4 regions of the Metabacillus schmidteae genome follow, and region 3 is predicted to be linked to each of the others. Evidence: riboswitches for the same ligand, from Rfam matches in the RefSeq annotation. Region 3 holds a riboswitch; each other region holds the start of a gene.
What was found. Region 3 has a riboswitch for cyclic di-GMP ahead of HWV59_RS21015 (amidase). Riboswitches for the same ligand answer to the same signal wherever they lie in the genome.
Positions count from the first base shown of each region.

Region 1: linked by a shared signal. The riboswitch ahead of HWV59_RS24250 (hypothetical protein) and the one ahead of HWV59_RS21015 (amidase) in region 3 are both predicted to bind cyclic di-GMP.
Region 2: linked by a shared signal. The riboswitch ahead of HWV59_RS13940 (methyl-accepting chemotaxis protein) and the one ahead of HWV59_RS21015 (amidase) in region 3 are both predicted to bind cyclic di-GMP.
Region 4: linked by a shared signal. The riboswitch ahead of HWV59_RS26670 (hypothetical protein) and the one ahead of HWV59_RS21015 (amidase) in region 3 are both predicted to bind cyclic di-GMP.

Region 1 is NZ_CAESCH010000002.1:709,540-717,426, forward strand. It holds gene HWV59_RS24240 (leucyl aminopeptidase) at 1-115, shown strand, start outside; gene HWV59_RS24245 (ketoacyl-ACP synthase III) at 214-1,200, opposite strand; gene HWV59_RS24250 (hypothetical protein) at 1,266-1,613, opposite strand; cyclic di-GMP riboswitch class I at 1,686-1,769, opposite strand; gene HWV59_RS24255 (Na+/H+ antiporter family protein) at 2,038-3,372, shown strand; gene HWV59_RS24260 (hypothetical protein) at 3,404-3,568, opposite strand; gene HWV59_RS24265 (DUF6241 domain-containing protein) at 3,820-4,365, shown strand; gene HWV59_RS24270 (biotin transporter BioY) at 4,929-5,516, opposite strand; gene HWV59_RS24275 (sulfite oxidase-like oxidoreductase) at 5,633-6,232, shown strand; gene HWV59_RS24280 (YjfB family protein) at 6,612-6,785, opposite strand; gene HWV59_RS24285 (hypothetical protein) at 6,857-7,048, opposite strand; gene ald (alanine dehydrogenase) at 7,227-7,887, opposite strand, start outside.
Region 2 is NZ_CAESCH010000001.1:2,880,487-2,888,373, reverse strand. It holds gene HWV59_RS13955 (nickel pincer cofactor-dependent isomerase, group 22) at 1-495, shown strand, start outside; gene garD (galactarate dehydratase) at 624-2,156, shown strand; gene HWV59_RS13945 (TRAP transporter large permease subunit) at 2,269-3,600, shown strand; cyclic di-GMP riboswitch class I at 3,744-3,839, shown strand; gene HWV59_RS13940 (methyl-accepting chemotaxis protein) at 3,948-5,990, shown strand; gene HWV59_RS13935 (SRPBCC family protein) at 6,542-7,003, shown strand; gene HWV59_RS13930 (VOC family protein) at 7,122-7,517, shown strand; gene HWV59_RS13925 (VOC family protein) at 7,535-7,887, shown strand, end outside.
Region 3 is NZ_CAESCH010000002.1:2,951-10,837, reverse strand. It holds gene fabZ (3-hydroxyacyl-ACP dehydratase FabZ) at 563-1,003, opposite strand; gene HWV59_RS21030 (DNA-directed RNA polymerase subunit beta) at 1,099-1,383, opposite strand; gene HWV59_RS21025 (flagellar hook-basal body protein) at 1,396-2,235, opposite strand; gene HWV59_RS21020 (flagellar hook-basal body protein) at 2,252-3,094, opposite strand; cyclic di-GMP riboswitch class I at 3,261-3,350, shown strand; gene HWV59_RS21015 (amidase) at 3,391-4,266, shown strand; gene mreB (rod shape-determining protein) at 4,592-5,593, opposite strand; gene spoIIID (sporulation transcriptional regulator SpoIIID) at 5,747-6,022, opposite strand; gene HWV59_RS21000 (LysE family translocator) at 6,464-7,087, opposite strand; gene HWV59_RS20995 (hypothetical protein) at 7,176-7,724, opposite strand; gene HWV59_RS20990 (hypothetical protein) at 7,747-7,887, opposite strand, start outside.
Region 4 is NZ_CAESCH010000003.1:203,528-211,414, forward strand. It holds gene HWV59_RS26660 (IS1182 family transposase) at 156-1,511, opposite strand; gene HWV59_RS26665 (helix-turn-helix domain-containing protein) at 1,720-1,935, shown strand; cyclic di-GMP riboswitch class II at 1,961-2,043, shown strand; gene HWV59_RS26670 (hypothetical protein) at 2,297-2,611, shown strand; gene HWV59_RS26675 (hypothetical protein) at 2,764-2,910, shown strand; gene HWV59_RS26680 (hypothetical protein) at 3,628-4,158, shown strand; gene HWV59_RS26685 (hypothetical protein) at 4,155-4,562, shown strand; gene HWV59_RS26690 (hypothetical protein) at 4,556-4,792, shown strand; gene HWV59_RS26695 (hypothetical protein) at 4,837-5,766, shown strand; gene HWV59_RS26700 (hypothetical protein) at 5,888-6,649, shown strand; gene HWV59_RS26705 (hypothetical protein) at 6,692-6,883, shown strand; gene HWV59_RS26710 (adenine nucleotide alpha hydrolase family protein) at 7,076-7,771, shown strand.

The DNA of each region.
Region 1 (7,887 bases), 710 kb from region 3:
TATTGCAGGTACAGCAACAACCTCAAAGGAAAGTGAACTTGGTCCATCAGGGGCGACAGGTGTGATGGCCAGAACATTAGCCGCATTTGTTGAGAGGTTTGAGATCGGGAACTAATATCGAAATTTGAAAGACATGTTGGTAGAAAACAAAAGTGACAGGTACATACGTAAAAATATGTTTACCTGTCACTTTTTTAACAGCTGCCTCCCTGATTAATATTTAAATAACATGGCAACTAATTGGTAACCGGCACCAATCGTCCAAAATAAAATAGTATCTCCTCTTTTAACAGTTCCTCTATTTATTGCCTCGTGTAATGCCAGGAAGGGGCTGGATGTCCCTGTATATCCGAAACGATCACCCACATAAACTATTTGATCATCCTGTATGGAAAACTTATCTTTTATCTTTAAAATATTGGCTAAAGAGAATTGTGAAAAGCAATAACAGTTGATATCACTTGCTTGTAAATGATTACGCTCTAAAAGCTTTTGAATCATGTCGAAAGTAGGAGGCAGAGCGATATCTCCATCAAAAGGAAGCCACTTAATATACTTTCCTGCCTCTTTGTTTTGGAGTACATTCGATAAGCCTTTTGCGGGATATAAGATTTTATCCATATTGATTGAATCTGTAAAATAAATAGAATCAATAAAACCTGTTTCTATATCTGTTTTTTCTAATATAACAGCAGCTGCAGCATCACCATAATTTGAGTATGTTATTTCATCTTCTGGATCACTAATGATAGAGTTATAATCTGCCCCTACAATTAATGCGGTTTTAACATGCTTATTTGCAAGCATATATCTAGAAGTATAATCAACAGCAACAGTCATGCCGGCACAATTAGCATTCGAATCTAAAATGATTGTGTGTGCCCCTGCCCCGATTGCATTGTGTAGATAAGTAGCATTTGTAGGAAACGTGTATTCAGGAATTTGTGACGAGAACATGATAATATCAATATCTTTTCCACTCATTTTTGCTTTATTAAGAACTCGTTTGGCTGCTTCTATGGCCATCGTTAAACTATTCTCTTCTGGATTATCAATGATATAACGATTTTTTCTTCCCATATGTTCAAGAAATCTTGTGATATCCTTTTCTCTTTGCTGAAAATGATGAATAAAGTATGTGTTATCAACGACTTTTGTTGGATGATAAATATCAATAGAATGGATTCTTATATGTTGCAAAGTGTATTCCCCCTATTTATTTGTAGAATAAAAAAATCAGGATGAGTGATTCATCCTGACACTTCTTAGCTCTCAATAACTTCGGCGTTTGATAATCCTGTGCTTCTTGCAAGTCTATTTAATTGAAGTTTTAATACAGGATTCTGTTTAATTTTGAATACCACTTTTTTGAAACCGGATTCCTTATACATTTTATACGAATTTTCTAAGCTTGGAATCATTTCTTGTTTAAGAAGATCCATAAAGGTGCAATCAATTTCTAAAGTGAATTCATTAGCGTTAATAACTGAAATCTTATTCTTATAGTCACTAACGAAGTTTTGTACATCTGTTGGTGTAAATGTTCCACCAATATACATCTCCACGTTTTTTGCACCACGATTTACTTTAATTTCATAACTACCTTGTGACATATTGTTTCTCCTCTCTTTTGTAAGCGAGGTTCTAAGGCGGACAACCAAGAAGGGGTTAAAACCGGATTCACGATGTGCAACTTGGCAGTCATAGCAATATGCCTTAGACCCATAGTTTTGCGTCCTTATTTTTCAATAAGTTTGCCCTGTTAGACCAGTATATTTCTCATAAAAAATAGGCCATCTTTAATATCGTCATATTGGAAAAAAATTTAATATAAAAAGATAATGTTTTTTAAGAATTTGAAAGAAAGGGCTTTTATAACAGTAGGAATTTAAAGTCTCTTTAACGTTTAAGAGATTATTTTGAATAATATCTTAGTATACTAATTGACAGAATAAAAACATATATGATAAATTTAATTCCGATGTTTTATTTCTCTACCATATTAGTAAACTAAAGTGTTTTTTGGGGGTATTGAAGGTGAATGCAGTCATTATAGCAGTTATTGCTATGCTAATTTTAAGTTTATTAAGAATAAATGTTGTTTTTGCTCTTGTGATAGGGGCTTTAATAGGTGGATTAACTGGAGGCTTAGGTTTAGCCACAACGATTGAGAGGTTTACAAGTGGGTTAGGTGGAAATGCTACAGTAGCACTAAGCTATGCCTTACTAGGAGCTTTTGCCGTTGCATTAACGAAAACCGGATTACCAGATGCGATGGTATCAAGTGTGATAAAAATAGTTGGTCGTGATGGAGAAGCAAGAAGAAAAACGCTATCAAAGGCACTTATTGTATTTTTAATTCTAATTATGGCGATTTTTTCACAAAACCTAGTACCAGTTCATATCGCATTTATCCCGGTTTTGATACCGCCACTTTTGAAGGTTTTGAATGAGCTTGAGGTAGATCGTAGATTAATTGCATCAGTCCTTACCTTTGGATTAATAACACCTTATATGTTTTTACCTGTAGGATTTGGGGCCATTTTTCATGGAGTTATGCAAATGAATATGGAAGAAAGCGGACTAACTGTGACCTTATCTTCCATTCCAAAAGCGATGGCTATACCTGCTATCGGAATGGTCTGTGGTCTACTTATAGCTGTTTTCTTTTCGTATCGTAAAAAAAGACACTATGAAAATCGTGAAATACCTGGTCAAGAAATGACTCAAGAGTATACGAAAAAAAGTATAACGATAGCCGTTCTAGCTATTATAGTATCACTTTCTGTTCAACTATATCTTTCTCAAAAATTAGAGGTTGAAGGAATGATTTTTGGTGCATTAGCTGGCTTAAGCATTTTATTTCTAGGCGGAGTAGTAAAGCGTAATGAAGCAGATACATTGGTGACAAACGGAATGAAGATGATGGCATTTATCGGATTTGTCATGATTACAGCATCTGGATTTGCAAGTGTATTAAAGGAAACTGGTCATGTTGAAAAGCTTGTAGAAGATGCAGCTGGGTTGATTGGCGGAAATCAGGCAATAGGTGCATTGCTAATGCTAATCGTTGGTCTTCTTATCACAATGGGAATTGGTTCATCCTTTTCGACGATTCCTATTATTACGACGATATTTGTACCGTTATGTCTTCAATTGGGATTCAGCCCTATGGCAACGATTGCGATAGTAGGCACAGCAGCAGCACTTGGTGATGCAGGATCACCTGCTTCTGACAGTACACTTGGTCCAACATCTGGTTTAGCAGCAGATGGAAATCATCATCATATTTGGGATACGTGTGTTCCAACCTTTATTCACTACAATATCCCCCTTATTATCTTTGGGTGGATCGCAGCGATAATTCTATAGAATATCTTAACGAAAAAAAACTTGGCTTTGTTCAAACCAAGTTTTTTTTCAATATATTTAATTTCTCCGTTAATTCCTCGTCATCCCATTCTAGTATTGTGTCTACTAATTCAGGATTTTGTTCCAGTATCTCTCTCTCAAAAGCTTCTCTGTCTTTTATATCTAAAAAATACTTCTTTACAACCAATGTCTTCATGTTCTACACCTCTTTCATATACTCTACTATTTTTATTGCCAAAACTAGTAAACATTATACAGATAAGAGCACAAAATTAAAAAAAATATGAATCTGATTTTTTTCGACAAAGTCTTTTCTTGTTTCTCCTATTTTATCCATTGTATGATTATACTAGACTATCTTCATTTATTAGGATCGGAAATATTTTGTTGATAGAAATAACGATTGACTAAGCTGACAAGCAAAGTTTTTCTATGGAGGTTGTTGCCGTGTCTTGGATAAAAAAATATAAGTGGATGATAGCCAGTATAATAGTTGTTACTGTCTGTTTCGGGTTTCTGGGGTATATTTTCTTTGATATGATGAATTCTAAATCAACTTCAACAGCTGCTCAAAACGTAACAGAAGAAGTTGAAGAAAGTACCAACACGAAAGAAGTTGTATCAGAAGAAGTTGTTATGAATAACAATCCATTCGGAAGTGAACAGGCAACTTTATCTGAAGAAGATATTCTCAACTATATGCACGGAATGAGTCATCAAAAGGTAATTGCAGATGAAAAATGGCTACATTTTGAAATGACGGATGAGCGAATTTTGTTTCTGATCAACTTAATAGAAAATGGTCAATATGACCATGAGGAATTGTTGTTGGACATTTTAACTCGTTGGAAGGCTGGAGATTTCTCTCAAGCTGATGAAGATCACAATGAAATCTGGAGCTTACAAGGAGGAACAATCGGTAAAGCAACAGGTGTCATGTCTGCAGAGCAGGAGCAACAGTACTTGGAAGAGTATGATGAGAGTATTAAATAAATAAAACAAATAATTTCTAAAAACCTGTGTCTTTTATAGGATGTTGTGTCCTGAGTCGAGTAACCAGCAAAAGGAAAATAAGCGGAGATTTTCCGGTTAGATGGAGAATGGAGCTCTTTTCGGGGATAAATAAGGGGAGGTTTTCCGATTATGCAAAGAAAAACCTCCCTTTTTCACATTTTTCGAGTTAATAGGCGGAATCTCTCCGTCTATTTATGCTCTTTTAAATAGTAATTACTAAATAAGCGGAATTTTTCCGTCTATTTTTCAACTTAGGTGTTTACCCTTTCCCACAACCGATAAGTGCAGACCCTCTCGATCAATCAATAAAATTGGATTGCAAATGACAGAAGAATTGACCATCTTTTTTAATTGTACAATACTCATTGCCCACCATAATAATGTTGTCAATTGCTATGCCAAAGTTAAGGGGATTTCGTAGAAATGTTGATAAATAAGGAAAATGACGTATGCCAATTCATACGTCATTTCTAAGTCATATATTTAAGTAAGTACCTTAAAATCGAGAACAAAGGCTTTTAAAATAGCTTATTACTCATACATTACGCCGCAATTCTTTTATTAGCTGCCTTCGTTACAGCAAAATAAATGCGAGGAGCCAGCAATGCACCTAAAATCGTAAAAGCAACATCTTTTACAATAAACCATGCCATAACACCCCAAGCAGCACCGTATGACATTGGAGCATTCATCCATACATTTAATGCAAGCCACATATACGTCGTCCCTACGATATAAATAAGAGTAATGCCTGCAAATGATGCAATCATGAAAACAGGTAGCTTCTTTTCTTTACTAACTTCTAGAATTTTACCAACTGCATAAGCTGCAATAATATAAGAAATAATAAATCCGCCAGTGCTTTGAAATAAAACACTAATCCCACCACTAAACTGTGCAAAAACAGGAGCGCCGGCCATTCCAACTAGTGCATAAATCGTCATTGATAACGCCCCAAGTCTGCTGCCTAATAATAGTCCAGCTAAAATACAGAAAAATGGCTGCATTGATAATGGAACACCTGCCACTTGAAGAAATGGCGCCCAAGACGTAATATTAGCACCAATAGCCATTAGTGCGGCAAACATACCAACTAATGAAATATCGTATGTTGTTAATTTTCTTTTCATCGTATATCCCCCTTTAAAACAAATTCTTAAAGAAAGAATAATATAAACGAGAAAAGATTGTCAACTGTTTTAAAGTTTTAGTTAACATTAACATAAGTGAATATGGAGGAATTGTCATGTATTTTGGAAAGCAGAAAAAACCACACCCTTCCGGAAGGGTTCCGCCAAATCAAAACGTTACAACGGCATTTCCTGTTTTGCATACAGGAAACGTTCCTTACTATGAGGATATTAGTAAATGGAATCTACAAATTTATGGATTGGTCGATCATCCTAAACTTTTTACATTAAAGGAAATAAAAGAGGATTTTCCTCAATCAGAATTAATTAATGATATCCACTGTGTAACGGGTTGGTCTAAATTAGATGTATGTTGGCAAGGGGTTAAAACAGCAGATTTATTAGAGGGTGTTCACGTACAATCTCAAGCAAAGTATGTCATTATACATGCAGAAGAAGGATGGACGACAAATTTATCAATTGATGACTTTATGAGAGAAACAACTCTACTAGCCCATAGCTATAATCATGAACCTTTAACTCCTGAGCATGGTTATCCCCTTCGCGCTGTTATTCCCCATCTCTATTTTTGGAAGAGCGCAAAGTGGATAAGAGGGATTCAGTTTACACAGCATAATCATCCGGGTTTTTGGGAGAGAAATGGCTACCATATGGAGGGAAATCCTTGGCTCGAACAAAGGTATCGTTTTGATTAATTCTAGGGAGATAAAGCTTTGACATTGAGCTAAAAGAAATTCTTCGAAAAAAAGCTATCCAAGGATAACTGTCAAAAAATTCATCCTATACTATTATAGTTTCTATCAATTGTCTTTAATTTACTAGAGATGAGAAACAAGGCTTAATATTTACATAAGAAAGAGAATCATGTGTATAGCCGGCAAGACATGGATGTATAGTAGGATAACTAAGCTGAGATGATGATTATGTCTTGTCTTGCCTCTACATAAGCTTTGCCAAACAGCGAACGGAATATAAGGAGAATTGTTAGTGGAATTTCGACATTGCGGAAAAATTTTTGTCATAATGGTCAAACAATAGGATTACCATGTCCCCGTAATAATAGGGGACATGGTGCTAACCTTTTACGTCAATGCTGTTTCCTAAGTTAGGATGTGGCGCTTCCATAGCTTTTAAAAGCTGTTCGTTGCTTTGCTGTGAAGTTTCCATTACTTTTTTAGCTAATGCGATACTAACGTTTTGACTTAGAGATGCCTGATTTAACCCAATTGATAAGGCTGCAATATCCACGATTTTCACCCCCTCATCATTTGTATCGGTTAAGTAAACAAATGATGAAGGAAATTTTTAAAGAAGTCTAATTAAGCTTGCTCTAACACATTGGCAGTTTGGCCGCATTGTTGAAGAGCAGCTTCAACAGATTGAAGTGAAACTCCGATTTTTTCGCGATTTGTCCCTTTTTCTATAGTTTGCAATGCACTCTGTAATGAAGTCTTAGCTGTTTCTAAAGCAGAAACGGAATCTTGGACAAACCCTCTGGCATTTTTTTGCATTCTCATTCCTCCTTTTTCATACAGTTTAGTTTGTGATTAATGAGACAAAATATGTTTCTTTGACAAATAGAAAAACTTGGCTTTTCGCCAAGCTCTAAAGGTGAAAGCTTATAAAATTATTATGCCTTCTGATAATACAAAAAAGGCAGACGAATCTGCCTTTTGATAATAGTGATACTTAATTCATTAAATGTTCCCTTTTTAAGACTTCAGTAACTGATTTGTATATAAACCCAAGATCATCGGCAACAGCTTTATATGTGATTTCTCCATCCATAACATTAACTCCTGCCTGGAGTGCAGGGCTTTCGCTAATAGCACGATATACACCTGTATTGGCCATTTGTAATGCATAAGGAACTGTAACATTTGTAAGTGCAATCGTTGATGTACGAGGAACAGCTCCAGGCATGTTTGCAACAGCGTAATGCAGAACACCGTGTTTTTCATATGTTGGGTTATCATGTGTTGTGATATGGTCAACTGTTTCTACAATTCCACCTTGATCAATTGCAACATCAACAATAACAGATCCCGGCTTCATTGCTTGGACCATTTCTTCCGTAACGAGAGTTGGCGCTTTTGCTCCGGGAATTAATACTGCACAAATGAGTAAATCAGCTTCAGCGACAGATGTTGCAATATTCATTGGATTTGACATTAATGTTTTAATTTGATTACCGAAAATATCATCCAACTGACGTAAACGGTCTGCACTTAAATCTATAATCGTCACATCAGCACCTAAGCCAATTGCCATTTTTGCTGCATTTGTACCGACCACACCGCCACCGATAATCGTCACTTTACCACGGCTCACACCAGGAACACCAGCTAAT
Region 2 (7,887 bases), on a different contig from region 3:
CCGCGTTTATTGTTTAATTCACTAGATGTTCTTGTTGTTGATGAACTTGGAAAAGATATTTCAGGGAGCGGTATGGACCCTCACATTACGGGGCGATATCCAACTCCTTATGCAACAGGTGATCAACAAACAAATAAGATCGTTGTATTGGATTTGACTGAACAAACTCATCATAATGCGAACGGAATTGGTTTAGCTGATATAACGACAAAAAAGGTTTTTGAAAAAACTGCTTTTCATAAAGGCTATGCAAATGCACTCACTAGTCTTGTCACAGATGTTGTAAAATTTCCAATGTTCTTTGAAACACCTGAATTGGCTGTAAAAGCAGCAATCAAAACAGCTGCAGTTGTCGATCAAAGCAAGGCAAGAATTGTAAGGATAAAAAATACCCTTCAAATAAAAGAACTCTATATCTCTGAGTGTTTACTTGAAGAGGCAATCCAAAATGAAAAAATTGAGATTCTTGGCATACCTGAGGTTATTACCTGGTAAAGGCATATATAAATATGATAACAAGCTTATGCGACATATACTTTTAGGTTACAAAACATTTAGGTAGGGCGATTATTTCGTCCTACCTAGAGTACTATCATCAATCAATGCAAAGGGGATGACTTAACATGACCTTGAAAGAAACGAAGGAAATTCCTCTCTATATTAAAGTAAACCCACAAGATAATGTTGCCATCATTGTGAATTCAAAAGGTTTACCAAAGGGAACTGTTTTTCCATGTGGTCTGACATTAGAGGAATATGTCCCACAAGGCCACAAAGTGACGTTAACAGATTTGGTAAAAAACCAAGCAATTATCCGATATGGTGAAGTAATTGGCTACGCACAAGACCAAATGAAAAAAGGAAGCTGGGTAAAAGAATCATTAGTCAAACTTCCAACACCACCTGAATTGGATGAACTTCCTTTAGCTACAAATGTTCCTGATTCACAGCCACCTTTGAAAGGGTATACTTTCTTAGGTTATCGAAACTCTGATGGCAGTGCCGGAATAAAAAATATCCTTGGTATTACAACAAGTGTTCAATGTGTTGCAGGTGTACTTGATTATGCTGTGAACAGAATAAAAAAGGAAATCCTTCCAAAGTACCCTAATGTACACGACGTCGTCGCCATTAATCATACATATGGATGTGGTGTTGCCATCAATGCTCCTGAAGCGGAAATTCCCATTCGAACGATTCAAAATATCGCGACACATCCAAATTTCGGCGGAGAGGTCATGGTAGTCGGCTTAGGATGTGAAAAGTTAGCACCAGGTCGATTGGTTCCGGATGGAGATGTAGAAAAAATTGTTTCTTTACAGGATCAACAAGGTTTTATGAATATGATCGAAACAATTACGAACATGGCAGAGGAACGATTACAAATATTAAATGAACGACAAAGAGTTGAGTGCCCAGTTTCTGACTTAGTTGTAGGATTGCAGTGTGGAGGCAGTGATGCGTTTTCAGGAGTCACGGCAAATCCTGCTGTTGGTTATACAGCTGATTTATTGGTCCGGGCCGGTGCAACCGTTTTATTTTCTGAAGTAACAGAAGTAAGAGATGCTGTACATTTATTAACTCCAAGGGCTATTAATGAAGAAGTTGGTCGAGCACTTATCCATGAAATGAAATGGTATGACGACTACTTAAAAAGGGGAGAGGCCGATAGGAGTGCTAACCCATCACCTGGCAACAAAAAGGGCGGATTATCCAATGTCGTTGAAAAATCACTAGGATCAATTGTCAAATCCGGTAGCACACCAATTACCGGAGTTGTACCACCGGGTGAAAAAGCCAAACAAAAAGGGTTATTGTTTGCAGCTACTCCAGCAAGTGATTTTGTATGCGGTACTTCGCAATTAGCAACTGGTATGCATCTCCAAGTATTCACAACAGGCAGAGGAACTCCGTATGGTTTGGCTATGGCTCCTGTTATTAAAGTATCCACGCGTAATACACTAAAGGAACAATGGCAGGATTTAATTGATGTAAACGCCGGTCAAATTGCAACTGGTGAGGCAACGATCGAGGATGTTGGTTGGGAACTCTTCCATTTCATCTTGGATGTTGCAAGCGGGCGCAAGCAAACCTGGGCTGAACATTGGGGATTGCAGAACGATTTAGCTTTATTCAATCCTGCTCCTGTAACATGAATAAGACTAGTAAGGCATCCCTGTGTTGAGGGTTGCCTTACTCTTTTTATAGAGTAAAACTAGCTATAGGAAACATTTAAAGGATCCAGAAATTGATAGGAGATGAGACAACTTGCGAAGCTATCTCATATTGTTAATGTGTTTATTGTTCCTTGTTCAATACTTCCTACAACATGCATGGTTGGGGTATGTTGTTGTCGTTTTCGTGATCGCTGCTTTTATTGCCAGCGTTATGAAAGCAAAGGGATTTCCACGCATTATCGGGTCTATAATGATGGGAACAGGTATTGTGCTGGAACTATATAAAGGTGCCGGAATTGACGGAATAAGTAATGGAATTCTATTAATCTTACCTCTTTTATGTTTAGTAACACTTGCACCACTTCTTTCGATTCCACTTAAACTAGGAGGTTATTTCGAAGCAATTGATTCGCTATTACGGAATTTGTTACACCATCCGAAAAGGCTTTTTGCCGGGATTACGACTTCCTTATTTCTCTTGAGTCCGATCTTAAGCCTTGGTTCAGTCCGTTTGATCAGTGAATTCCTATCAGAATTAAAACTACCTTCTGCAATGTCTGCTAAAAGCTATCTTATCGGTTTTTCAACGGCCATTTTATGGTCACCGTATTTCGCTTCTGTCTCATTGGTTCTCTATTATTTAGATATGTCTGTAGGAAAATATATTTTATATGGAATTGGTTTATCTGTTCTATCTTTAATTGTAGGGAATATTTTGTTTGCCATTTGGGCGAAAAAACATCCATTTGAAGATCAAACTGGACCTAAGAAACCATTGGCCAAAAAAACGAGAAAACAGCTTATTCAATTAGCCTTATTTGTGACATTTCTTATGTTAACTTCCTTAACAATTGAGTATTTGACCAAATGGTCGATGATTGTGATTGTATGTTTAATATCCATTATCATGCCACTTATATGGGGAATTGTAACAAATGGCTGGGCAAAACTCATGCCTTTATTGAAGGATTACCGAGACCTATCAGTACCAATGATGAATAATGAAATCATGTTGTTCAGCAGTGCAGGATTGCTGGCACATGCCTTACAAGGAACAAATGTAGCAAATGAAATTAGCGCTGTGTTAACAATTGTTGCGAATCAATCGTTTTTGTTATTTGCCTTATTTGTAATTGTACTTGTTGTTGTTACCACTTATATAGGTATCCATCAAATAGCAATTATTGCTGCCTTAGCCATGCAATTGAATGCAGAACAACTGGGAATAAGTAATTTGTCATTAGCTATGCTTCTCTTACTTTGCTGGTCGATTTCAACTGCATTAAGCCCATTTTCCGGACTAAACTTGATGGTTAGCAGAATTGTAGGAATTTCCGGCTTTGAAGCAGGTGTTCGAGCAAATGGCCTTCATCTAGTAGTCATGGCCATCATTGGTATAGGAATCATTATGTTTATTAATTAACCCAGTGAACATCTTGACCTTGACGTATAGTAAAAAGGTCTCATTACTATATTAGCTTTAAACTAGAAACTATTCCCATGCAAAAATCATATTGAAAGAGTTATCATGTTCATGTAATATTACTCTATTAACATATATATTAAAAAGATAAAAGGCACACTATTCGAAAGGATAGGTCGCAAAGCTTAGGGTCTAAAGTACCAGTAATTGCTTGATGCTATGATCGCCTGGCTACCAAACTTTTGATCAAGATGATCTGGGAAAATTGGCTGCTCTTGTTAATAGGGTAGTCTTTTTATATAGTGTAAAAAATTATTCACATTACAACAAAGGAGAAATAAGACAGCATGAGAAAGCAGAATCTAAAATATCGATTTTTCAAAATGAACTCAATTCGAACAAAATTTACAGGTTGGTTTCTTTTATTAGCACTAGCCCCATTAATTATTGTTTCTATTTTGCTTTACCAAATAAGCAGCGGTGTTATCCTTGAAAAAGAAAAAGCCAGTATGCAAAGCTTAGTACAAAGTAAAGCAGAAACGATGAGTGAATGGTATTATTCACAAAGAAATCAGCTTGAAGTAGCAGCTGAGAGTGATACGATCAAATCCCTTAATAAAGATCGTATTACACCATTCATTTCGTCCTTAAATGATCGATCTGATGTATTTGAAACTGTGTTTTTAGCTGATCCTAAGGGAAAAGTAATCGCACATACAAACCCGGATAAAATAGGTAATGATTATAGTGATCGTGACTATATCAAAACAGCCGCAGGAGGAAAATCAACCTTCTCTGACATGCTAGAATCCAGAGCTACAGGTAATCGTGTTATTAATATTGCTACTCCTGTTAAAGATGAAAATGGCGATGTGATTGGTGTTTTGGCAGGTTCAACCAACTTTGAAATCCTTGTTGATCAGTTTTTAAACAACACTGAGTTTGCAGCCAGTGATGATGTTGAGGAAATCTCTACACTTATCACCTTAGTAGATAATTCAACTCGTCTTCAGGTTTCGCCACAGCAGGAACTATTGGGGCTCACTATTGATGAAATAGAGAAAGATCTAGGAGATGTATTAAGTACTTCGTTAAAGAATAGCATTTCTCAAACAGGTGTAGCTTCTTTTGATCGTTTTGATCAATCGTTTTTAATTGCTTATGCACCAATTGAAGCTGTTGGTTTTGGTCTCAGCTTGAACTTGCCTGAATCACAAGCACTTGCAGATGCCGAATTCATAAAGCTATTATCAATGATCATTATTGGTATTACAGGAATCGTTGTAATAGCACTGGCAATATTCATTGTTTCGAGAATAACAAAGCCAATGCTGACGGTTACAAAAGGTATGAATCACATAGCAGGTGGTGATCTTACTCTAGAACCTCTACCAATTACTTCAAATGATGAAATTGGTGAATTATCTCATAACTTTAACAAAATGGTTCATAATATTAAACAATTAGTCTCGCAAATCGCCAGTACTTCTGAAAATGTAGCTGCTGCCTCAGAGCAATTAACCGCCAGTGCGGAAGAAACTAGTAAAGCAACAAATGAAATTGCTAGTTCTATTCAATCTGTAGCAACAGGCGCAGAAAATCAAGTAGAAAGTGTTTCAAGTGCAAAAACAACTTCACTTGAAATATCAAATGGAATTGATCAAATGGCCAGTAATGTGAATGCTGCGAGTAACGTTTCTGCAGTAACTAAGCAAAAAGCTGAAGATGGTCAAGAGGTTATTCGACATACTGTTCAGCAAATGGAAGTGATCAATACGAAAACAATCGAGATTTCCCAGGTTGTTAATCAATTAGGGGGAAAATCTAAAGAAATTGGTACGATTGTTTCGTTAATCACTTCGATTTCTGATCAAACGAATTTATTAGCTTTAAATGCCGCAATTGAAGCTGCAAGAGCGGGTGAACATGGGAAAGGGTTTGCTGTTGTTGCTGACGAGGTACGTAAATTAGCTGAACAATCTAATCAATCTGCTAAACAAATTCATTTATTGGTACAAGATATTCAGCAAGATATTCAGCAATCGATTCAGGCGATGGAAGAAGGGAAACATTCTGTTGCAGAAGGTAAGACACTTGTCGAACGTGCCGGAAGCGAGTTTGAAGAGATATCCGTTTCTGTCTTAGAGGTAACTTCGCAAATTCAAGAAGTTTTCACTACAGTACAAAAAATAAAAACAAACGCTCATTCAATGCTTTCAGCAATGGAAAACGCATCTTCAATTGCAGTAAAATCAGCTGAGTATTCCGAAAATGTCGCTTCTTCTGCAGAAGAACAAAATGCCACGATACATGAAGTAAGTTCAGCAGCCAGTACTCTTTCCGCAATGGCGGAAGAACTTCAAAAAGCAGTTAATAGTTTTAAACTTTAAGTTTATTAAACCTTGCTTCTCTTTCTTTTAATAGAATGTCTTATCCTGAAAACGAGTAACCAGCAAAAGGAAAATAAGCGGAGATTTTTCGGTTAGATGAAGAATGGAGCTCGTTTCGGGATGAATAAGGGGAGATATTCCGATTATGCCTAGCAAACTCTCCCTTTTTTGCAATAAACTAGTCCATAGACAGAATCTCTCCGTCTATTTGTACTATTTTGAATATTAATTACTGAATAAGCGAAATTTTTCCTTCTATAGTAAAAATGCGCCCAAAAATGGAACCCCTTTATACTTTGAAGGCTAGTTTTTTTTCTACAACCATAAATTTATTAAGGAAGATCATTTAGGAAAAACGTATTCAATTACCATTAGTACTAGGCCATAATCCAGCTTTTCTAAAATAAAATAACGGAATTACGACAGTTCAAGCGTTTTGGTGAAATAAACTATTATTATAACTTTTTTAGTACTTATACATAGTGCATAATTATAGTAAGTTAATGTTTATATCATAATATGTATTCTAAGAGTTTTTAGGAGGAAGTTATATGAGCATTCGTTTTGAAGTGGTAAGATCTGTCCAGGTAACAAAACAAAAAGCATATTCAGCTTTGTTAGACCTTGACACTGCAAAGGACTGGATGCAAGGTCTAGTCAAAATCGAGAAGTTGGATGAGGGACCATTAAAAGTAGGAAGTGAATGGAAGGAAACAAGAAAAATGTTTGGAAAGGAAGCTGCTGAACTGTTTGAAGTGGTTGAATTGAAGGAACCTGATAAAATCGTGCTGCGCTGTGATGGAACAAAAGGAACAACAGGAAAAGGTGAATTTGTGTTTACATACATACTTACCTCAAAAAACAATCATACAGAGATTAAGTTAGATGGGGAAATAAATGAACTTACAGGAATAGCAAAATTTTTCGGGAAACTGATGGCTGGTACCTTTAAAAAAGCTTGTGCGAAAGATTTAGATTCTTTGATAAGCTATTTGGAGAAAGATCGACTTTAAGGAAAACATTGTATAAATATTGTTCGTTATACCATAATGAAGTAGGAGTACGAAATCCTATGTAGAATATATATACTTGAAAATTCAAATTTCGATGGGTAAACAAGGAGGCAAAAAAATGGGTAGAATGGTACATTTCGAAATTCATGTTAGTGACATGGATCGAGCTAAAAAGTTTTACGGTGAGGTATTTGGCTGGAAGTTTGAAGATTGGAGTGAATATGCCGGAATGCCTTATTTCGGAGCTGTAACCGGTGATGCTAATGAGCCGGGAATTAACGGAGCTTTAATGCAACGTCAAAGTGCTCCGCCAGAAACTGGCCAAGCTTTGAATGGCTATGCGTGTACAATGGGAGTGGAAGATTATGATTCAACAGAAGCTAAAATTATTGAACTAGGCGGTAGGGTCGCTCTTCCAAAATATGTTCTTCCAGGTATGGCGTGGCAAGGATACTATATAGACCCTGAAGGAAATACCTTTGGCATTCATCAACCGGATGAAAACGCAAAATAAATGAAGGCGGAAAACTGATGATCAATAAAATTGCGAAAATTACTGTATATGTACAGGATCAAGAACAGGCAAAGGAATTTTGGCTGGAAAAGCTGGGATTTGTTTTAAAGTTGGAACAACCGATGGGACCGAATGCTAAATGGATTGAGGTCGGACCAAGTGATGATGAGTTTACTACCCTTGTTTTATATTCCAAGTCAGCAATGGAACAACAACAACCTTCAAAGGTTGCACATCCATCAGTCCTTTTCAGCACAACTGATATTGAATCAGCTTACGAAAAAATGGTGCAAAAAGAAGTAAAAGTCGGTGAAATGTTGAGAATGCCGTTTGGAACGATGTTCACTTTTTATGACCAGGATGGTAATGA
Region 3 (7,887 bases):
AGTTAATGAAGGTGTTTTAATAGGAAATATGTGTTGTGGAGAATATTTTTGGGGGATGAAAGACTTTTCTTCTGGTTTCCCGCTTTGGTTTGTCTTTCATATCGGGGATGAAAGACTTTTCTTCTCATTTCTCACTTTGTTTTGTTCTTCATATTGGGGATGAAGGACTTTTCTTCTGATTTTCCATTTTGTTTTGTTCTTCATATCGGGGATGAAAGACTTTTCTTCTCATTTCTTGCTTTGTTTTGTCCTTCATATCGGGGATGAAGGACTTTTCTTCTGATTTCTCGCTTTGGTTTGTCCTTCATATCGGGGATGAAAGACTTTTCTTCTGAGTTCTCACTTTGTTTTGTTCTTCATATCGGGGATGAAAGACTTTTCTTCTGAGTTCTTGCTTTGTTTTGTCCTTCATATCGGGGGTGAAAGACTCCCGATTAGTTTTGTCTTTCATTTCATATCGCACTTGTTTGCCTTTCACAGGATACTAATTTCCTTAACTTATTATCCCCCCAAAAACCAAAAAAACCCTCCATGATACATGAAGGGCAATCTTAAAAATTTCTTATTCAGCTTCTTTTTTCTCACCTAACGCAAACATGATTTCTGTTTCACATGCTACTTCTCCATCAACTGTTGCGATCGCTTTTCCTTTTCCAAGGGAGCCTCTTAGGCGGATGATTTCTACTTCCAGGCGTAATTGGTCACCTGGTTTTACTTGTCTTTTGAAGCGGCAGTTATCGATTCCGGCAAAGAATGCTAATCTTCCGCGGTTTTCTTCTTTTTTCAGAATGGCAACTGCTCCAACTTGTGCTAGTGCTTCAACGATTAATACCCCTGGCATAACCGGGTAGTCAGGGAAATGACCATTAAAAAATTCTTCGTTGGCTGAGACATTTTTAATGCCAATCGCTTTGACTCCTTCTTGTACTTCTAAAATGCGGTCAACGAGTAAAAATGGGTATCGGTGTGGGATAATATCTTTGATTTCGTTAATATCTAACATATGTATGAATCTCCTTTATGCTTTTTTCTCGCTTCTTTATTATGTACGACAAAAGGAAGGCTTTCACCTTCCTTTAGCAAAGTATATATGGAACATTATTCTTTTTCAACTAAGTCGATGATATGTTGCCATGTTGATTTATCAAGTGCCTCCTCTGGATTTCCATTGCCGATGACTCCATAGCCGATCATAAGTCCAACGATTAAGCTGATGACCATAGCTAAGAGAACAAGTACGACACGTAACCAAATGGGAATGAGGCGAATGCGTAATTTTACTTTTTCGGTTTGTTGGTCTTGTTTTTCTTCTTGATTTTTCTTTGCGTTTATCTTTTTAACTTCTTCTCGACTGACCGCTTTTGTCGTTTCTTTTGCTACCAATAGACTAAACTCCTATCTTACGCCGTTAATTAATCCCAGCATTTGGTCGCCAAGTGTAATGGACTTTGCGTTCATTTGGTATGAGCGCTGTGAGATCATTAAATCGGTCATTTCCTTTGTTAAATCAACATTGGACATTTCAAGTGCACCCTGCTGCATTGTGACAGCCCCGCGGTCTGCACCTTCTAAGTAGGTTAATACGTCTTCGATTTGCATGTCACCCAGATCTTTTAATCCGTAAAGATTATTCCCTAACTGACTCAGCATTTGCGGACGATCTACTTGAATAACACCTAGTTGGAACTCTTGTGGTTGTTCTGTTTCATTTCTCGGTATGGCTCTAATTGTTCCATCTTTTGAAATCATAAGCTCTTTAAATGTATCATTGAACCGAATTGGGTTTTGATTTTCATCCAGGACCAGGTTACCCGATGCTGTTGAGAGTAAGAGCTGGTTACTTCCGTCCGTTGCTGGCGATAAATATAGAGCACCATCTCGAGTATAATTAATTTGCCCATTTACATCAATTTGTAAAAACTGATCTGGTGAAGTAAAAGCAATATCAAGTGATCTGCCAGTTTGCTTGATGCTGCCTTGTGTAAACACAACGCTTTTATTTAGTCTTGCGCCTGTTCCTTGTCGAATCCCAAGTTCTGTTCCAAAACGTTCTTCTTCTCTTTCTTCTAATGCATTGCCTTGATTAGTAAATTGCTGACGAACTAATTCGGAGAATGTTGTTTCCGTTCTTTTATAGCTTTGAGTATCAACATTTGCCAGGTTGTGGCCAATTTGATCAAGCTGTTTTTGGATCTGGCCCATTGTATTAGTCGCTGTAATCATTGAGCGTAACATTTATTATTTCCCCCTATTATGATAAGCGGCCAATTTCATTTGCGGCCTTTTCCATGCTTTTATCATATGCTTGCAGCACCTTTTGATTTGCTTCAAATGAACGGTAGGCTGTCATGATATCCGTATATGTTCTTCCTACATCTACAGTGGAAGTTTCCAGATAGTTTTGTTTTAAATTGTATTGGATGTCACCATTGTTGATTGCTGTTGGAAGGGCTTGGCCGTCTGAAGTACGGAATATTCCATTTCCTTCTTTGACTAGATTACGTACATCTTCAGCAAAACGGACATCAATTTGTGCGATAGGTTCTGGTTCTCCATCTACCAAAACATCGCCGGCAGTTGTAACGCTGAATTCACTGGCTTGGATAGAGATTGGTTGTCCTGCTGTTGAAAGCACAGGATTTCCATCTGAAAGTAAAAGACCATTTTCGTCTAATGTAAAATGTCCGTTGCGTGTGTAGCGTTCCTCACCAGCTCCGTTTTGAACAGCAAAGAATAATGAACCTTTTACATTTGTTTCCGGATGTAGAGGAACAGTTTCTTCAACTAAGGCAACATCAGTTACCAGGCCTGTTTCCTTTAGCTCACCTTGGATATCTCTACTTTTAATTTCCTGTAAATAAACTCCAGAATTAATCGAACCAATTGTTTGCATGCCTGCTACATTCATTCCATTACCAGTTGGAACAGTTTTATTTTCCATACGCTGCAAGAGCATTTCCGGAAAAGCCCGGATTGTCGATTGATCCGCTTTATACCCCGCTGTATTTGCATTTGCCATATTATTTGATAGCATTTCTGTTCGGCGCTGCTGTGCCAACATCCCTGCAGTTGCTGTATATAAACCTCTTAGCATGAGTAAACCCACCTTAACCGTGTTTTTGTCCGAACAACTGAATTCTTTTTCGACAGAATTCCCTATTATTGATTATAAAGGAGAACGATTGTTTTCTCCATTGTTAGTTTTTAGGAAAAAATATTTTTATTTCTTTTTTCCTAGCTTGTCTTTATAATAAAGAAAAATCTGATAAGGGCAAACTTGTCGAAAGGCAGGGACGCAAAGCTATGGGCCTATACAATATTTTACATTGCACGGTCGCCAAGCTGCCAGGCTCCTTTTTGAGCCATGGGCTTTATAGGGAGAAGAATAAGATGAAAAGAATAATCTTGATGTTTATTTTAACTATGTTTGTGTTGGGGGTTGCCGGTGTGAATAAAGCAAATGCCAGCGCGAACACGGAATACTCTACATGGCTTTGGGATACGAATCAAATTGTGACGAATCGTGAAGCTATATTAGAATTTCTTGAAAATAAACAAGTATCTCATGTGTATTTACAAATTAACCGATTGATTAATGTTGACCAATATAAACAATTTATTAAAGAAGCTTCAGCACGTCAAATAAAGGTTTATGCGCTTGACGGTGCTCCTGAATGGGGACCATCATCTAAGGCTTTTACTAACTTTTTGAACTGGGTTTCCGCCTATCAAACAAGTGCAGCTGAGGGTGAAAAATTTTCCGGCATTCATCTTGATGTTGAGCCATATCTTACTTCACAATGGACTACAAATTACAGTGGAGCTGTGCTGAAATATCAAAATGTCATTTTAACTGCAGCGAATACTGCGAAGACACTTGGAATACCATTCGCCGCTGATATTCCTTTTTGGTTTGACGAGATGAATGTGAAAAATAAATACGGAAAAGGAAATCTCGCTGAATGGGTGATTAAGAATACGAGTGAGATTACAATCATGGCATACCGTGATAAGGCTGTTGGTCCCAATGGGATTATTGAGCTAGCGAAATACGAAATAAATCTTGCAGCGTCACTTAATAAAGATGTCACGATTGCTGTTGAAACGATGAACCTGGGCAGCAGTGACGGATTCCTGACGTTTTATGAGGAAGGGCAAAGTGCGATGGACCAAGAGCTTGCGCTTGTTTCAGATGCTTATAAGGATTATTCAAGCTTTAAAGGTGTTGCGGTGCATCACGTGGGGAGCTGGATGGAGTTACGGTAAGGAGAATGGATGGAGAATCGGCTTTTTGTGGCCGATTCTTTTTTATGCTTTTATTCCTATTTGAGTACAAACTTATTGGCGGGACGAGGGACCTGTCCCATTGGACCTTCCTTTGGACCTTATTTGCGATTCTTCATTTATATTTGCGATTTCAAAAATTTATTTGCGATTAGACAAATTTATTTACTATTTTTCGAATTTATTTGCGATTAGACAAATTCCGCCATGATTCTACACACACTGCCGGGACAAGGAACCTGTCCCCATGACCCACACCATGACCCACACAAAAAAAGAACCTGCACAAGTCAGGTTCTTAAAAGTATCATCCGAATTTTTTGCGTGGAAGTTTGTCCATGTTGTCCAGCATGATTCCTGTGCCGATTGCTACGCAGTCCATTGGTGCTTCAGCTACTAGTACTGGTACTTTTAGTTCTTCAGCTAAAAGTTGGTCTAAGCCGTTAAGTAGTGCTCCACCACCTGTTAAAATAACACCGCGGTCGATGATGTCTGCTGAAAGTTCTGGAGGAGTACGTTCCAGGACACTCTTAGCAGCTTGTACAATGGCGGAAATTGGTTCACGAAGTGCTGCTTCCACTTCTGTTGAGTTCACGGTAATTGTACGAGGTAATCCTGTTACCATGTCACGACCACGAATACTGATTTCTTCATAACGTGCGCCTGGGAATACAGTTGCTACATTGACTTTAATATCTTCTGCAGTACGCTCACCGATTAATAGCTTGTACTCTTTTTTAATGTAATTTAAAATTTCCGCGTCAAACTTGTCCCCAGCCATTTTAATGGAAGAGGCGGTGACAATATCGCCCATTGACAACACAGCGACATCAGTAGTTCCACCGCCAATATCAACAACCATGTTTCCATAAGGTTGGAAGATGTCCATACCGGCACCAATTGCTGCTACCTTTGGTTCTTCCTCAAGAAATACATTTTTACCGCCGCTTTTTTCAGCAGCTTCTTTAATTGCCTTTTGTTCAACAGATGTAATATTCGTTGGGCAGCAAATGAGCATGCGCGGCTTTGAAAGTAACCCTTTTACATTCAGCTTATTAATAAAGTGCTTTAGCATTGCCTCTGTTACTTCAAAGTCTGCAATAACACCGTCTTTTAATGGGCGAATAGCAACAATATTCCCAGGAGTACGTCCTACCATACGTCTAGCTTCTTCACCAACGGCAAGTACCTTACCAGTATTTTTGTCCAGGGCAACAACGGAAGGCTCGTTTAACACAATTCCCTTCCCTTTCACATGAATAAGTACGTTAGCCGTACCAAGATCTATACCAATATCCCTCGCAAACATTCTATCTATATCCTCCTTGCAAATCTTCATATCCGAAATACTGACCTAATTACCTATTTTATCACAATTTCGCAAAAATAGTATGATTTTGTAAAAAAATTTCAGGTGAGTATGTAGGGAATTGTCGATTTACTTAAAGTAGATAGAATTCATTTACTTCACTGGTTCTTCTTCTAAAATTTCGTCCTTCTTGTACTTCAACTTTGTTGCTTCTCCACCACGTAAATGTCTGATTGATTTATGATAATCAAGTATTTCCTTTACCTCATTCGCAAGATCAGGGTTAATTTCAGGTAACCTTTCCGTTAAATCCTTGTGGACGGTACTTTTGGAAACACCAAACTCCTTCGCAATGACGCGAACAGTTTTCTTTGTCTCCACGATATACTTCCCAATCTTGATTGTGCGTTCTTTGATGTAATCGTGCACACCACTCGACCTCCCTAATATGGATGTGAGAAGTGTGAAATGAGACTCGCATACCAAGACACTTTGGCTGAATTTCTCTTAGATGATCGTATGTTGCCTCTTTTACAGCGATTAAAAATTACACTCACGATCCCTCACCTCAAACACTCTCTTTGATAGGTTTGTAACATTTTATTAGCTTGGATTAAGATATATGCTAATAAAGTCAGAAGGGACAAGGCTTTCTTTAAATTTTTTTCATTTTTATGAGATTTGAATAGAGAAATTGTGGTTTTTCACCTATTTTAAACAGTTTATTTCCCGAGAAATTTGTCGATGGGTGGAGTGAAGATGGAGACATACCTTTTTATTATATTTTTGGTGAGGGACATTATGACTTACTTTTAACATTTTTTGTATAAAAAAAGAGTAGTCAGAAAACCACTCTTCACGTGATTATGATTATTTCTGGCTAAAGGCAATTTTTAGTCCTATCAGTGTAAACAGAGAACCTTGGATCATGTTAATCTTTTTCGATAATGATGGATCTTTACGTAGGAAATTGCCGACTTTTCCAGCAAACATACTTATTAATGTAAAAATCACTAAGGCTTGGATGAGAAATAGAATTCCAAAACCGAGCATTTGAAGGGACACATTCCCATTCTCATACTGAATAAATTGCGGGAAGAAAGCCAGGAAAAATAATGAAACTTTTGGATTTAAGAGATTCATTATGACTCCCTTTTTATATAAAGATTTGTAGTCTAAAGAGTTCTCATTTGTAAAAGTAAAGCCTGAACTTTTGTCTCTAAAGGATTTATAAGCCAGGAATAACAAATAGGCTGCTCCTGCATATTTAACTAGTGTAAAAGCTAAAGCTGATTGATAAATCACGGCAGAAATCCCAATGGTCGCAGCAGCAATATGAACTAATAATCCTGTACATAGCCCAAGTGTAGTGAAAATTCCAGCTTTCTTACCTTTTGCTATACTCTGTGCCAAGGTGAACAAGTTATCTGGTCCTGGCATAAGAGTCAGAACGATTGCGGCACCTAAAAATGAAATGATTGATAGAAAGTCCACAGTTACACCTCCACTTTTTAATGTGAATTTTACCATAACATCATAAAGAAAAGCTCAAAATCAAAAGTTTTGAGCTTTTTTGCATGTTTTATTGTGTTCTTTGGTAATCAATATCATATTCTTTCGCTAACTTTTCCATTTCTTCATGATATTCATTCAGGGCGGTTAGGTACTCTTCTCCTTTTGCATTAGATTGCTCAATTAATTCCTGGTCGGTTTTTTCTAATGCTTCTTTTTCGAGTAAAAGAGCGTCATAATATATGCTTAATGCTTCTTCCATTTGGCCTTTGATTGGCTCCAGTTCTTCAACAGTAACTTCCAGTGACTCTGCTGTTTCAATGGCTTTTTCGTATTCAGGGATAACCTCGCTTGTTAAGACACTCAGTAATTCTTGGTCATTTTTGAAATTCTCCCCCGATACGGTTGCCAAGGCTTCATTCGCTTTTGTTTCATAGCCTGCAATTTCGTTCATATCTTCATTAATAAAAGCAACGATTTCTTTTTGCTTTTCTTCATAGGATAGCTCATTTTCTTTGGAGGTGCTTGCTTCTGTATCAGATGGCTTTTCTGAAGAAGTGTCATTACTACAGGCGACGAGCATTAGCATCATCGCGATGATGAAACTTAATTTTTTCAAGTGAACCTATCCTTTCTATTCGTTAAGATTCGATGATTGTAGGGTCATTTTTAATGAATGCATCACGACGCTTTAAATACCTTTTTTGCATGACTCTGATAAGACTCATCATGATGAGACCAACAATGATACCTGAAAGAGCATACCAGCCTGCTACAAATAG
Region 4 (7,887 bases), on a different contig from region 3:
AAAGACCTGTATTATACTTTTATTATAATTTCCTTGTTTGATAATATGAATTTAAAAAAATATATTAATTCTTGGTAATTGAATCAATTTCATAATTACTTATTTTAAAGAAACACAGACCTTCAGAATTTGTTTTCTATTAAATTTTTTAATGTTTAAGCTGCTTGTTGTTGAATTAACACGGCATTGATACGATCGGCAGCTAATTTTGAAGCATTATAAACTAAAGTTACTAAGTCAAAATGAACTTTGGCACGTTTTCCAGTACGATAACGAACGTTGTCCAGCTGGAAATATCCCTTTAGATAAGCATTCACACGCTCCACAGCGGTACGGCGTTTAAATATCGTCTTCCAAGCTATTGATCCGCGAGCTGGTGCTGTATATTTTCTCAAATCAGTAGTGATTCTCACTTTGTATACCTTTTGACAAAGACCATCATTCGCTAAAGAACAGTCTTTACATTCCTTTGGTCGAGTATATTTTAGTGTCTCATATTTCGGATCAAAACTGTCATAACGGTAGGAATGCTCTCTGACACATGTTGGTGCGAAATGTTTATCAAAGCCAATAGGTTCAGGCTCATTGCGTTTGTTATAAGCAATAACAGATTGATGTCCCATTCGATGAATCTGCGTATAGATAGGTTCGAAATCATATCCAGCATCCATTGTTTCATAGCGCAGATTTGGAAGAGGCACACGTTCATGAATACATGTTAATAAAGGAATAGCTGCCTTTCCATCATTAAGGTTGCCAGAGGAAAAAAGGGATTGCAAAATGTATTGGCTCGTTGAGCCAACTGCTAAGTGGGCCTTATAGCCAAACCAAAAGACGTTTTTCCCTTCGCTATTCTTCTTTACACCCCATTGAGGGTCTTGAGGAATTTCATGGCGAAGTTCGGCTAAAGGAACGTCCAGTTGTTCTTCAATTTTCTTTTCAAAAAGAGGAAGATTGGCTTCACGTTCTGCTTTTTCAATTAACCATTGTTCCCTTTTCTCATTGGACTTGCGACCACGTTTCTTGGGTTCATTTTTAGGTTTTTCATCTTTTGGAGGTGCCTGATCGCGTGCTTCAAAGTGTGTGGCATCAATGGCAATGGTATCATCCGTAATAAATCCTTCGGATATCGCTTGAAGAAGAAGAGTTTCTTGAACCTCTTCCAAAACCTTCGATTCACTAATGATAGTAATCATTCGTGAATAAGCAGCATCTGATGGTACGGAATCAGATACTAAAAACCCACAGTCAAGACGGAAAATCATATCATTCTTCAATCGTTTAACTAAATCTTTAATAAATGGGATTCTTTCTGAAATTCTAGCAACCAAGGAGTAAATCATAGCAGCATAGTTAAGTTCAACTGGTCTACCAAAACGGGATTTCTTCGTTACCACAGCGAAGATTTGTTCAATGTCAATAGTAGAAAAAATAGCTTCAAACCGTTGGGTAGGTTCTAAATCATATAATTCTTGTAGGTCAAACAGGCTTCCTTGTCGTATAATAGTCATAGGGAGTCTTCCTCCAGTCTTATTAGTTTGTGTGGTGCTTACTAAATTCGACATTTTGGGGAGGTACTCCTTTTTTTAGTTCTCAGAAGCCTTGAGCCCGTAGGGCTCATAATTATGAAATTCATTCAATTAATAGGAAATATAACTTATAATCTATAGAGTTTTCCTTTCAATATTAGTAAACTTAATCATAAGAAAGGAAATTTCGATGAAAATTGATGTTAAGATAAAGTTTGGTCAGAAAGTTAGGTATCACAGGAGAAAAAAAGGTTTTTCTCAAGAGGAATTAGGAGATTTAACTGATCTACATCAAACTTATATTAGCGATGTGGAAAGAGGTTTACGTAACATTTCTCTTGAAAATATTTATGAAATTGCACATGCATTAGATGTTAGAATGTGTGATTTGTTGAATTTTGACTAATAATTTTGAAGTAATTATCATTAAACAAATACTTGGAAGCAATGATAGGCTGTTCTTATTTGGGCACTTGAACAATCTGGAGCTAGTAGTGCAACCGGCCATTATATAGATGGCTTTTTTTATTGCCAACTAAAGAATTTATTGTATTCAGATTTATTCGTGCGTTTTTGAGGTGTGTTACAATTTCGTAAATTCACTTTTAAGATTACCCCCAATAATTATATGGAATACCGTAATTATATTAAGAACAATTTATAATAATATAAAAAATTCTTATTTCTATTAAAATTGTGGAATCTAAAAGTTTTATCTATGATTTTTTCTATAATAAAAATAGAAGAAGAGAAGTGAGGTTTTTTTAATGAGTTTAATCCAAGAACGAGAGAGCATAGATAATATATTAGTAGCTGCAAGAGAATTTGTAGTGAGAGAAAGTTTAACTTTAATAGATGAAAATACTGTAGAAGAACATATTTCACTTACTAGAGAAATTAAAACAGTTTTTTCGCATTCTTTAAATGAAAAAATAGAAGTTTTATACGCAAAATCTAGAGATATACCTTTATCTAATTTTAGAGGTCTTAAAAGAGATGAAATAGTATCTGAAAAGTATATAATTAATACTTTTAAGCTATCTAGAGATGATGCTAGAGAATACCTTTCAAGTAGAGTATAAAGTAGTCGTGATTATATATCAGACTACTTTTTTGTTTAAACTTTTCACTAATATACATGCTATTGGTATGTAGTTGTAGTTAAATATATTTATAGAATTATAGATTAGCACGATTTTAGACTATAGGTTAACTAATAACCATGAGGAAAAATATGACGACAGTATACATAAAATGGCATGGTCCTTATTTATTAAATAACATAATTCATAATCAGATTGCATTAAATAACAGTGGTATTTATGCAATCTACCGTCAATACATAGGGTACGAAACATTACTTTATGTTGGTAAAACTTAAAGGAGTTTTTTACAAAGGCTATCAGAACATGAAAAACAATGGCTATCAACTGTAAGAGGAGAATTGAAAGTTAGGTTTGGAGTTCATTCATTTCCAGAAGGTGAAAGAGTGAAAGATTCACAGTACGAAAATTTAATGATGTCGTCGAAGCTTTACTCATAACAACATATCAACCTTTAGAAAATACAACAAACTATCATTGGTATTATGGTAGAACTAAACTAGAGATTATTAACTTTGGGAGAACAGGCATTTTAGATAGGATTGTATCTGCAGAAAATCTAGAGTGGGCATAAAAACTAAAAGCTAAGAGAACTAGTGTTAGCCTTATAAGTGATCAGCTAATACTTAACGTTGAATAGTGCATTTATTTAGTCTATAATAAATATGTTCAAACTTTTTCTTTTGTTATTTTTATGCGACCATTTATTACATAAGGTCAGCTGTTAATGATCAAACATAGTAGCCTCTGGGCTTAGGTTTTAGACACTTTTGTGTCCTTATTAAACCTTTGCCCAGGGGCTTTTTTGTTAGTTTTTGGGAAAGAGCGAGTTTGAATAAAAAAAACTTTTAGAAAGAGTGATTATTTTATGAAAGGTGAATGTCTACCAAGTTGTTGTGTATGTAGTAGTTGTTGTGATGAGACTTTGTTTCGAGTAAGAGGAAAAAACTTCTGTTCTGAAGATTGTCTTATCGAAGAGGAAGGAGTTGAAGAAGGTGTTTAAACTTACCTGTTTTGCGCCAGTTCATCCTTCAAAGTTAGGTCCTGCCCTACAATCAGTACATTTCAAAGAAGTAAAAGGTGACTTTATATGGGAGATGGATGGAACTCAATTTGTTATTGAACCATTTAAGAAATATGGGGATCATCAATCTTCTTATGGGTACAGAGTCTATTTTAATGGATCAATTGATGGAGCGTTATATCTTTTTGACATGTCAATGGGTTGTTTTCAACCACAAATTAACGCAGTCGAATATACCTTGCATCATCAGTCAAAAAACCAAGAGAGTTGGATTAAAGATTTATTTAGAAGATCTTCCTTTGAGAAATCAAAGACTAGAGGAATTTTTCAGAAGGGAAATGTAGGCGTTATTTGTCTACCTGACTCAACTGTAAATCTTCAAATTCGAAAAAAAGTAAAGTCTTTTAGACTTATAGAGTTGATAAAAGAGATCGAATGTCTTAGACAGGAAATAATGCCGTCAGACTACGATCTCTTTTCTGTTGAAGGAGTTGCTATATGAGTAAACAATTTAATTTTTATACGGAAGATTGTCAGTTTACTATAGGATCAAATTTTCTAGTTAAAAATGGTGGAGAAGTTATAGGAGAGGGAGATATTTTTGTTTTCCAATTGTTATTGGGATATCCTGCATGGATTATCGTCAATCCAGCTAATGAATTTATCCTTCCTCAAATTATTAAAACGGACAAAGTTATCTCTGTTTTACCCGATTATGAATTCTTTGATGGTGTTCAAAGACCAGAAAAGTTTATGTATTGCGTTAGTTTTTTTGAAGGGGAAAAGCAGAAGAAAATTACGGTGAATGCTGTAGATGAAGCGCATGTTCAAGAGTTTGTCAAAGCGAATTATCAAGACTCAACAAATCTAACGATTAAGAGATCCGAGGAGAGAATATCATGCTAGTTAATAAAATCGAAGAATTGTTTAAACCAGCTTATATGAAAGAAAGACTTTTTACTATGCTGAAGAACAATGGAGAGTTTATTAGAACTGATTCAAATTTAGGCTTCTTATACGCTATCACTTTAGGTAATTCCGAAAGTAAAGCAATTAGAGTTGAAGTTGCTATGAAGTCGAGAAGAGAAATAACTATTCTCAATGCTTCTATAAGTGATATTCAGCTTTTAGTCTAGGTTGTTCTTGATTAATTTGAATCTATTCTAAGGAGGAAATTGTTATGAAAGATTGTGGAAATTGTAGATTAAATAATGAGAGTATACATTTTGATATTAAGGTTTGTAAGAAGTGTTCCAGGACAAATCGAGCATTTTTTGAACCTAAACCTAATGCTGCGGAGATTATGGAGAACCTCATTCAAGAAGGTACCTATGGTCTTTTAAAGGAAACGGAAAGTAAATTGAAAGCAATTAAAAATTCAATGTATATGCATTTAAGAGAAAGTGAAGCAAAGCGTCATGAATTTGAAAAGTTTAATGTAGTGGCCAAGTTTGTCCCAAAGAAGATTTTCGATGTAGATTATAAAGGAATTGTTCAATATCTATTTTATTATTTAACTCCTGAACTTGTATGTAAGGCAATCAAAATAGATGTTAAATCTTTAAAAGAAAATCAAGAACTAAGGGAAGAACTTGAAAACTACAAAAGAAATCCTTCATATTACGTGAAACCTTCTTTTAATAAAGTGGGTAAAGAGCTAGTTAGATCTTCTGATTTTGACTATGAAGGCTATAAACTAAATTACTTGGCTGAGACATTTAAAAATCTTAATCCAAGTCTAAAGCAGTATGAAGAATTGTATGACAGGGCAAAAATTGAGATGTTAGAGTGTTCGGAATTACAGGAAAGAAAGAAATTAAGCCATTCCTATGGTTCTGTCTCACTTATAGCAAATCAGCCTGAATATAAAATTTTTAAACTGTTTGAGGATTACGGAGAAGATTTTTTAATAAAGAATTGTTTACCGGATAGTAGTAAGGTTCAATGGTATATCGATTCAGGGTTACTTGCGAAATCAGATATTGATGCTTTTAAAACAATAAATGATATCCGCCTAGATTTTATCGTAATGCCCCTAGATGTTGAACGTGAAATAATGTCTATGAACGGACAACGTCGAGTGAATTTATCATTACGGAATCTTGGTTAATAAAGCATATGAGAGGACAATACCTAATTAGTTTGGGTTTGTCCTTTTTATATATAAATAAAAAAATTAAATAAGTTAAGAGATTGTGTAAGTAATCTACTTAACAATAGGAGGAAGACTTATGTCAGTAGAAATGGTAGCGAACTTAATTCCAGTAGCAGCAAAATGTTTAGAGTTAGGTATTTTCAACAAAGTGGCAGTTAGAGATGTTGATATTAAGAAGGAATTTGCTAAATCACCTTCGGATATGCCAGTGGAAGTCTTGACGTATTATAGAACACTTCGTACAAGCGGGAATAAACCTGTCACACAAGCTCTTCATATCTTTTTAAAGGGTAATAGTAATGAGCTTAAAGCTTTTGCATTTATAAAAAGCCATCCTTATAAAGGTCACGTTACTATGGGGGAACGATGGATTCATAATTCAGATTCACCTGAGCCATCTATGCAATCTATATATCTGGAATGCATTTCTTTTGAAGATCTAACTGTTTTCCTGAGTAATGCAATAAGTAAAGCGCAGGAGATTCTTGATATAACACCAAAAAAACGAGTAGAGAAGCATTTTCAAGAGACAGTTAATTTTTTAACTTCTTTATATAATAATGAGGATGCTATTTTAGATTTAATGTCGGTTCATCTTTCTAGTAGTACTTTATCCTTCTCGATCACATGTGAGACGGGTTGGGGCAGTGACTATCATTTTAATGTTACGAAAGATAGAAAATCTGTAGCAATGAAAATGGACATTGATCCAAGAGAAGTAGGTATAGATGAACCTTCTACGTTTCGAGCAACAGAAGAGATTAATTCTAATGATTCAGACGGTATCTATGAAGCTTTCACAAGATTGATGAAAAGCTACGGGATACTAAATTCATAGAATGTCAAAGTCTTCAAATCAAAGTAGGAAGAAAGAATCTATATGAATAAAGTTTATGTTGTGAAATGTGAGAGAGGATATATTAAATTTAATTGCAAATTGGGTGACTATAATGAAAATGCTTATTTTGAAGGATTTTCTGAAAAACCTGAGACTTTCTTTTCGAGTGAATACAGAGCAAATTTAGAAGCTAAATTATGCGGATTAGAACAATATGAAGTAATTTCAAGATAGAAATTATTACGAAATTCGCTTTTAGAAAAATTTAGAGTAATTTTTTTCGAAAAATTCTTTCAAGGTGTTCGAATATTACTAAAGATCAAGTAAGATATTAAAAATCAAATAAGGGGGGAAGTCCTCTTGCTAAATCATTAGCAAAGGGGACTTTCATTCCCTTTCTTATGGTTTAGTAGTGGACAAACAAAGATGAAAGATATATTTCAAGAAATAAAGGATCATATGAAAGAGGTATATTTAAGAGACGATTTGCCCATAGCTTTGGGATTTAGTGCAGGTAAAGATAGCTCCCTAATGCTCTTACTGTTATGGGAAATGCTTTCTTCCTTACCTTTAGAACAACGAAAAAAGACCGTTCATTTAATTTCATCCGATACTGGAGTTGAAACACCAGATATGACAGATTACGTTTACAAGGCTATAGAAAGCATTCAGAGATGTGCTATTGAACAGCAGATACCTATTGAAGCGAACCTTGTAAAACCAAATCTTAAAAATTCCTTTTGGTGGAAAGTTCTTGGACGCGGTACGTTAATTTCTACTCCGAATACTCGCCATAGATGGTGTACCCATTCACTTAAGATAGGTGTTACTCAGGGAAAATTGAAGAATTTATTATCAACTGCTCCCGTTCTTATTGATAGTCAAGAGAGGTTTCGACTGACTTTAATGTTAGGAACCCGATTATCTGAGTCAGCTGCAAGGAAAGCATCTATTAAGCGCTTTGAGTTAAGTGCGGATTCTTTTTTTAGCAGACATAGTGATTTCAAGGAAATACAATGTTATTCCCCATTGAAGTTTGTAACTTCAGATGAGTTATGGTTCAAGCTTATGGAGTATACAAAATTTCCATTCGGTGTAAAACTTCAGTGTAAATTTTCATAATTAACCGGAATTTGTTCAAAATTCTCCGGAATGAGTTTTCATAATTGTGCGGAATAAAACTTCGTTAATTTTCTATGAGAGACCTTATTATGGTCTCTTATTTTTTAAGGAGGGTT